2 regions of the Streptomyces sp. NPDC047017 genome follow, and region 2 is predicted to be linked to the other one. Evidence: riboswitches for the same ligand, from Rfam matches in the RefSeq annotation. Region 2 holds a riboswitch; the other holds the start of a gene.
What was found. Region 2 has a riboswitch for ZMP and ZTP ahead of ABZ858_RS17805 (bifunctional 5,10-methylenetetrahydrofolate dehydrogenase/5,10-methenyltetrahydrofolate cyclohydrolase). Riboswitches for the same ligand answer to the same signal wherever they lie in the genome.

Region 1 (3,787 bases), on a different contig from region 2:
ACCTCCGCTACGACGGCACCGGCCCGGCCAGGATGCTGGAGTACAACGCCGACACGCCCACCTCCCTGGTCGAGGCCGCCTCACCGCAGTGGTTCTGGATGCAGGACCGTTTCCCCGGCGCTGACCAGTGGAACTCCCTGCACGAACGGCTCGTCGACGCCTGGCGCGCCCAGGCCCGCCTGCTCCCGCCGGGCAGCCCGCTGCACTTCGCGCACTCCGCCGAGGACGAACTCGGCGAGGACCTGATGACGGTCGCCTACCTCAAGGAGACCGCCGAGCAGGCGGGCCTGGCCACCGACTGGATATCCATGGAGGAGATCGGCTGGGACCCGCTGTCGGGCCGGTTCGTCGACAACGGCCTGCGCTTCATCCGCGGCATCTTCAAGCTCTACCCCTGGGAATGGCTCACCACCGACCGCTTCGCCGGGCACGTCCTGGACACCCTCGACAACGGCGGCGGCACCGGCTCCACCCTGTGGATCGAGCCCGCCTGGAAGATGCTGCTCAGCAACAAGGCGCTGCTGGCGATCCTCTGGGAGCTGTACCCGGGCCACCCCAACCTGCTCCCCGCCTATCTGGACGGCCCCCGCGAACTGGCCGCCACCACCGGCTACGTCGCCAAGCCGCTGCTCGGCCGCGAGGGCGCCGGAGTGACCGTGCACGAACCAGGCTCCTTTGCCCCCGCCCCGCGCGACGAGCCCTGCTGCTACCAGGCGCTCGCCCCGCTGCCCGCCTTCGACGGCAACCATGTGGTGCTGGGCGCCTGGGTCGTCGCGGACGAGTCCGCCGGGCTCGGCATCCGCGAGTCGTCCGGCCTGATCACCGACGAGTACGCCCGCTTCCTCCCGCACGTCATCCTCTGAACCCCGTCCGCGTCCTCTGAGCCCTGTCTGCCCTTTTGAGACTTCCGGTGCCTTCTGCGCGGCCGTACCAGCCGGACCGGAACCCCAGGTCTCAACCGGCGGCTCAATGAAACAATGGAGGTCACAGGCCCCGACCCCGCCCGATGGGAGACGACGGACGTGAAGTTCCTGCTGGAGGTCACCGTGGACGACGCGCAGCCGGCCGAGCAGAAGGCCCGCGAGCTGGGCCGCATCCTGCGCTACTGGGGCGGCAACCTGCACCACTACGCCCTGGAACCCGGCGACGGCTCGGCGATCCACGACTCCGCCCACCGGGAGGTCGGCGCCTGGCGGCTGGCCGCGGACGCCTGACGCGCTCCCGGGGCCGCTCGGACTGCTCGGGCCGCGCGGACTGCTCGGCCGCGCGGGCCGCTCGCATGGTGGACGCCGCAGCGTCCACCCACGGCCCGGCCGGTAGGCTGACGCACGGGCCGTGACTGGCGCGCTGGGATGGGACGGACCATCGGGGAGCGGCCCGAGCGGGAAACTGTGCCGTGCGCCTGGGCCGCACCGTGAACGCCGAACGCCCCCGTCCGGAGGTCCCCGAAGATGTCTGCGCCCCTGTCCAACGAGTCCACCGCCTTCCGCGCCGCCCTCGACGTGGTCCGCGCCGTCGAGCCGCGCGTCGCCGACGCCATCGGCCAGGAGGTCGCCGACCAGCGCGAGATGCTCAAGCTGATCGCCTCCGAGAACTACGCCTCCCCGGCCACCCTGCTGGCCATGGGCAACTGGTTCAGCGACAAGTACGCCGAGGGCACCGTCGGCCGCCGCTTCTACGCCGGCTGCCGCAACGTCGACACCGTCGAGTCGCTCGCCGCCGAGCACGCCCGCGAACTCTTCGGCGCCCGCCACGCCTACGTCCAGCCGCACTCCGGCATCGACGCCAACCTCGTCGCCTTCTGGGCGGTCCTCGCCCAGCGCGTCGAGCTGCCCGCCCTGGAGAAGGCGGGCGCCCGCCAGGTCAACGACCTCTCCGCGCAGGACTGGGCCGAACTGCGCCGCGCCTTCGGCAACCAGCGCATGCTCGGCATGTCCCTGGACGCCGGCGGCCACCTCACCCACGGCTTCCGCCCCAACATCTCCGGCAAGATGTTCGACCAGCGCTCCTACGGCACCGACCCGGCCACCGGCCTGATCGACTACGAGGCCCTGCGCGCCTCCGCCCGCGAGTTCAAGCCGCTGATCATCGTCGCCGGCTACTCCGCCTACCCCCGCCTGGTGAACTTCCGGATCATGCGCGAGATCGCCGACGAGGTCGGCGCCACCCTCCTGGTGGACATGGCGCACTTCGCGGGCCTGGTCGCGGGCAAGGTCCTCACCGGCGACTTCGACCCGGTGCCGCACGCGCAGATCGTCACCACCACCACCCACAAGTCGCTGCGCGGCCCGCGCGGCGGCATGGTGCTGTGCGACGACTCCCTCAAGGACCAGGTCGACCGCGGCTGCCCGATGGTCCTGGGCGGTCCGCTGCCGCACGTCATGGCCGCCAAGGCGGTCGCCCTGGCCGAGGCCCGCAGGACCTCCTTCCAGGACTACGCGCAGCGCATCGTGGACAACGCCCGCGCCCTCGCCGAGGGCCTGCTGCGGCGCGGCGCGACCCTGGTGACCGGCGGCACCGACAACCACCTGAACCTGATCGACGTCGCCTCCTCCTACGGCCTCACCGGCCGCCAGGCCGAGGCCGCGCTCCTCGACTCCGGCATCGTCACCAACCGCAACGCGATCCCGGCCGACCCCAACGGCGCCTGGTACACCTCCGGCATCCGCGTCGGCACCCCCGCCCTGACCACCCGCGGCCTGGGCACCGCCGAGATGGACGAGGTGGCCGGCCTGATCGACCGCGTGCTGACCGCCGCCGAGCCCGGCACCACCGGCAAGGGCACCCCCTCCAAGGCGCAGCACGTGCTCGACGCGAAGATCTCCGACGAGATCTCCCGGCGGGCCACGGATCTGGTGGCCGGCTTCCCGCTCTACCCCGAGATCGACCTGGGCTGACGGCTCCGGAACGGGGCGCGGGGAACCGCGCGGGCGGCCACGGCGGCCCGCGCGTCCCCGCGCCCCGCGCCACCCCCGCCGCGCGGCCCGATCCCGCCCCGGCCGATGAGAGAATGGGCCCCATGGCCTCCGTCGACCGCCCCCGCGTACTTTCCGGAATCCAGCCCACCGCAGGCTCGTTCCACCTCGGCAACTACCTCGGCGCCGTCCGCCAGTGGGTGGAGCTGCAGGAGTCCCACGACGCGTTCTACATGGTCGTCGACCTGCACGCGATCACCGTGCCGCAGGACCCGGCCGAACTGCGCGCCAACACCCGGCTGGCCGCCGCCCAGCTGCTGGCCGCCGGTCTCGACGCGGAGCGCTGCACCCTCTTCGTGCAGAGCCATGTGCCCGAGCACGCCCAGCTCGCCTGGGTGATGAACTGCCTCACCGGCTTCGGCGAGGCGTCCCGGATGACCCAGTTCAAGGACAAGTCCGCCCGCCAGGGCGCCGACCGGGCCTCCGTCGGCCTGTTCACGTACCCGGTCCTCCAGGTCGCCGACATCCTGCTCTACCAGGCCCAACAGGTCCCGGTCGGCGAGGACCAGCGCCAGCACGTCGAGCTGACCCGCGACCTCGCCGAGCGGTTCAACGGCCGCTACGGCGAGACCTTCACCGTCCCCTCCGCCTACATCCTCAAGGAGACGGCGAAGATCTACGATCTTCAGGACCCGGCGATCAAGATGAGCAAGTCGGCGTCCACGCCCAAGGGCCTGGTCAACCTGCTGGACGACCCGAAGACCACCGCGAAGAAGGTCAAGAGCGCGGTCACCGACACCGACACGGTGATCCGCTTCGACCGGGCGACCAAGCCCGGCGTGAGCAACCTGCTCTCCATCTACTCGACCCTC
Region 2 (3,787 bases):
AGCCGACCGACCGCTCCCTACCTCACCTCACCAGCCGCCGTCCGCCCACGCCCCACCTACCCCGCCACCCGCTCGACCGCGGCGAGCACCGGTGCGATGCCGTCCTCCTCGCGGATCAGGGCGCCCAGGGCCGCGGCCCGCTCCCGGTAGCTGGCGACCCGGGTGGCCCGGACCAGTGCCGCGGCGAGCGAATCCGCGGTGAGGCCGCGCAGCGGGACGGCGCAGGGGGCCACGCCCAGCGAGATGAGGCGCTCGGCCCAGAAGCCCTCGTCGAACTGGACCGGCAGCGGGACCGCGGGCACCCCGGCGCGCAGCCCGGCGGCGGTCGTGCCCGCACCGGCGTGATGCACCACGGCGGCCATCCTCGGGAACAGCGCCGAGTGCGGCACCTCCCCGATGGTCAGCATGTCGTCGCCGGCCGCCGCCAGGCCGCCCCAGCCGCGCTGCACCACCCCGCGCAGCCCGGCCCGGCGCAGCGCGCGCACGATCGTGCCGCTGAGCCGGGCCGGGTCGGGCACGGTGGCGCTGCCCAGGCCGACGAAGACCGGTGGCGGCCCGGCGTCCAGGAACTCCCGCAGCGCGGCGGGGAGCCGCTCGTCACCGTCGTAGGGCCACCAGTAGCCGCACACTTCGAGGCCCGGCCGCCAGTCGTGCGGGCGGGGCACCACCAGCGGGCTGAAGCCGTGGTGCACCGGGCGGCGCATGCCGGCCCGGATGCGCAGCGCGGTCCCGAGCCGTGCGGGAGGCAGCCCCAGCCGGGCCCGTACGGCCGGTACCGCGGCGGAGAAGACCCGTTCCACGGCGAGGTTCACCCCGTGTCCCGCGAGCCGGTTCGCCGGGCCGCCGAAGTGCCCGCCGCCCAGCAGCGGAGGGGCGAACTCCCGGGTGGGGGAGAGGGGTTGCAGATGGACGCCCATGCTGGGCAGTTCCAGCGCCTCGGCGATGGCGTGCCCGACCGGCCCCAGGGACCCGGACAGCAGCAGCACGTCGCTCTTCTCGGCCGCCGCGATCAGCCCGTCCGTCATGCGCGCGAGCGCCGCCCGGGCCAGCCCGACGGCGCGCACCATCTTGCCCGCGCCGGTCGCGCTGCGGTGCAGCCCCCGCCCGCGCGCGGAGTCCAGCTCGGCGCGCGGGTCCACCGGCAGCGGATGGAACCCGAGCCCCGACCCGGCGACCAGGGGCTCGAAGCATCCGTGGGTGACCAGGGTGACCGCGTGGCCCGCCCGGGCCAGGCCGAGTCCGAGCCCGGTGAACGGTGCCACGTCGCCCCGGGACCCGGCCGTCATGATGGCTATGCGCACGACCGTCAGTATGGCCCGGGCGGTGGGCCGCCGCCCGTCGGCGACCTGCGGTCCGGCGGCCGCCGCGGCCCCGGCCGGGCGCCCGGACCCCGGGGCCGGCGGCGCGCCGTTCAGGCCCCGAGCTGCCGGGACGCCGCGGTCATGGTCTGCTCCAGAAGGGTGGCGATGGTCATCGGGCCGACGCCGCCGGGGACCGGGGTGATCAGCGAGGCCCGCTCCGCCGCCGAGTCGAAGTCGACGTCACCGACGTTGCCCGGGTTGTAGCCCGCGTCGATCACCACCGCGCCCGGCTTGACGTCCTCGCCGCGCACCAGCCGCGGCCGGCCCACCGCGGCGACCACGATGTCCGCCTCGCGCAGCACGGACGGCAGTTCCCGGGTCCGGGAGTGGCAGTACGTCACCGTGGCGTCCCGGGCGAGCAGCAGCATGCCCGCCGGCTTGCCGAGGATCGCGCTGCGGCCCACCACCACGGCCCGCTTGCCCGCCGGGTCCACGTCGTAGGCGTCGAGCAGCCGCATGATGCCGCCGGGCGTGCAGGACACGAAGCCGGGCAGCCCGAAGCTCATCGTGGCGAAGGAGGCGAAGGTGACGCCGTCGACGTCCTTCTCGGGCGCGATCGCCTCGAACGCGGCGCGCTCGTCGATGTGGTCGCCCACCGGGTGCTGCAGCAGGATGCCGTGGACCGCCGGGTCGGCGGAGAGGTCGCGCAGCGCGGCGACCAGTTCCCCGGTGGTGGTCGCGGCGGGCAGTTCCACGTGCCGGGAGGCGATGCCCGCCGCGCGGCAGCGGTTCTGCTTCATCCTGACGTAGGTGACGGAGGCGGGGTCCGCGCCGACGAGCACGGTCGCCAGACACGGCCGCACCCCCGTGCGCTCGGTGAGCGCGGCGGCCCGGTGCGCGGTCTGCCCGACGATGCGGCGGGCGAGCGCGGTGCCGTCCATGAGGCGGGCCCGAGACGCGGCCTGAGACGTGACCTGGGACATGATCCACTCCTGAGCGTTCGACGGATCGCCCAGGCGCGCGGCTGTGACTTCGCGGAGCCGCTCCCCGGTGGTGCTCCACCTCAGCGCCAGTCACGGCCCGCCTCCAGCCTATGCCAGGCCCGTCGCCCCACCGGCCGGGGGTGCCGGTCAGCGCCGCCGGGCCCGGGGCGGGTGCGGTGTCCGGTGGCGCGGACGGCACCGCAGCGCCGTGCGCAGCACCGACCGCAGCAGCGGGAACGGGACCGGCCGGGGTACGGCAGGCGCGGGACGCGGGCGCCGCACGAGCGAGGAACGCGCGTGCCCGGCGCCGGCCCGTGCCGAGAAGGTCCAGGTCAGGCGAGAGCTGACCTGGACCCGCGCGGCCCTCCTCCCTACTCGTCCCATGCCTGGATCATGACCTGTTCGGCGATCTTGCCGTCGCGCAGCGAGATCATGGACTCGGCGAGGACCCGGACGCCGTCCGGATACGCGCAGGACTCCACGTACGCCGCGTGGTCGCCCTGGACGACGCACCGCTCCAGCCGGTGCGTCATGTCGCGGCCGTAGACGTCGTCCAGCATCGCGCCGATCTGCCCGCGCCCCTTGACCACCTTGGGGTGGCTGGGCTGGGCGTCGCGGTCCACGATGCGTATCTCGGCGTCGTCCGCGTAGAGCGACAGCAGTGTGGACGCCGTGTGCTCCTCGATGCCCCGGCGCAACGCGTCGGTGTCGAAGGCGGGATGTGCCGTGGTCGCCATGGTGACCTCCTGCGAGGCCGCGGCCCGGGGAGGCGGGCCGCCCACCGGCCTCTCCTACCGAGCCTCCTCCGGCGCGCCCGGCCCGGCAAGCGCAGCCGCGCGGACCGGCGCGCTCGCCCTGACGGGTGAGCGGTACGGGGCGGCCGTGTCCGGACCCGTCCGGCGGCGTTGCAGAGGACATGATCTCCACTCGACGTATCGTCGCCGTCGCCTCTCTCGCCGCCTCGGTCACGGGTCTGGCCGCGCTGCCGGCGAGCGCCGCCGGCTCGCCCGTCCCCATCGTGGGCAGGGCGGTGCCCGTGGGCCTGCTCGACTCGGTCGCCACCACCGGCGTCCCGGCGGACCAGCAGAACCGGCTCCCCTCGGTCTCCGAGCAGCTCTCCGGGCTCCAGCACGTACGCGACCTCAACCAGGTGAACCGGCTGGAGCAGGTCACCGGCCTGGTCTCCCCGCTCTTCGGCCTGGTCCCCGCGATCCAGCACTGACGCCCGGCACCGGCCGGCCCCGCGGTCCTGCCGCCGCCGCCCGGATCCGCGTCCCCACCGATCACTCGCGGCGTAGGGTCGGGGGGACGGACACCGGTCGACGGAAGGGACTCCCACCATGGCCCAGGAAGTGCGCGGCGTGATCGCACCCGGGAAGGACGAACCCGTACGGGTCGAGACGATCGTCGTGCCGGACCCGGGACCCGGGGAGGCCGTCGTCCAGATCCAGGCGTGCGGGGTCTGCCACACCGACCTGCACTACCAGCAGGGTGGCATCAACG

Region 1: linked by a shared signal. The riboswitch ahead of ABZ858_RS22055 (glycine hydroxymethyltransferase) and the one ahead of ABZ858_RS17805 (bifunctional 5,10-methylenetetrahydrofolate dehydrogenase/5,10-methenyltetrahydrofolate cyclohydrolase) in region 2 are both predicted to bind ZMP and ZTP.

Annotation. Positions count from the first base shown of each region.
Region 1 covers NZ_JBEYVW010000013.1:82,571-86,357, reverse strand. The annotation lists gene ABZ858_RS22065 (glutathionylspermidine synthase family protein) at 1-863, shown strand, start outside; gene ABZ858_RS22060 (hypothetical protein) at 1,023-1,214, shown strand; ZMP/ZTP riboswitch at 1,326-1,415, shown strand; gene ABZ858_RS22055 (glycine hydroxymethyltransferase) at 1,452-2,897, shown strand; gene trpS (tryptophan--tRNA ligase) at 3,020-3,787, shown strand, end outside.
Region 2 covers NZ_JBEYVW010000009.1:233,179-236,965, reverse strand. The annotation lists gene ABZ858_RS17810 (glycosyltransferase) at 57-1,286, opposite strand; gene ABZ858_RS17805 (bifunctional 5,10-methylenetetrahydrofolate dehydrogenase/5,10-methenyltetrahydrofolate cyclohydrolase) at 1,412-2,284, opposite strand; ZMP/ZTP riboswitch at 2,305-2,388, opposite strand; gene ABZ858_RS17800 (nuclear transport factor 2 family protein) at 2,656-3,021, opposite strand; gene ABZ858_RS17795 (hypothetical protein) at 3,201-3,506, shown strand; gene ABZ858_RS17790 (S-(hydroxymethyl)mycothiol dehydrogenase) at 3,625-3,787, shown strand, end outside.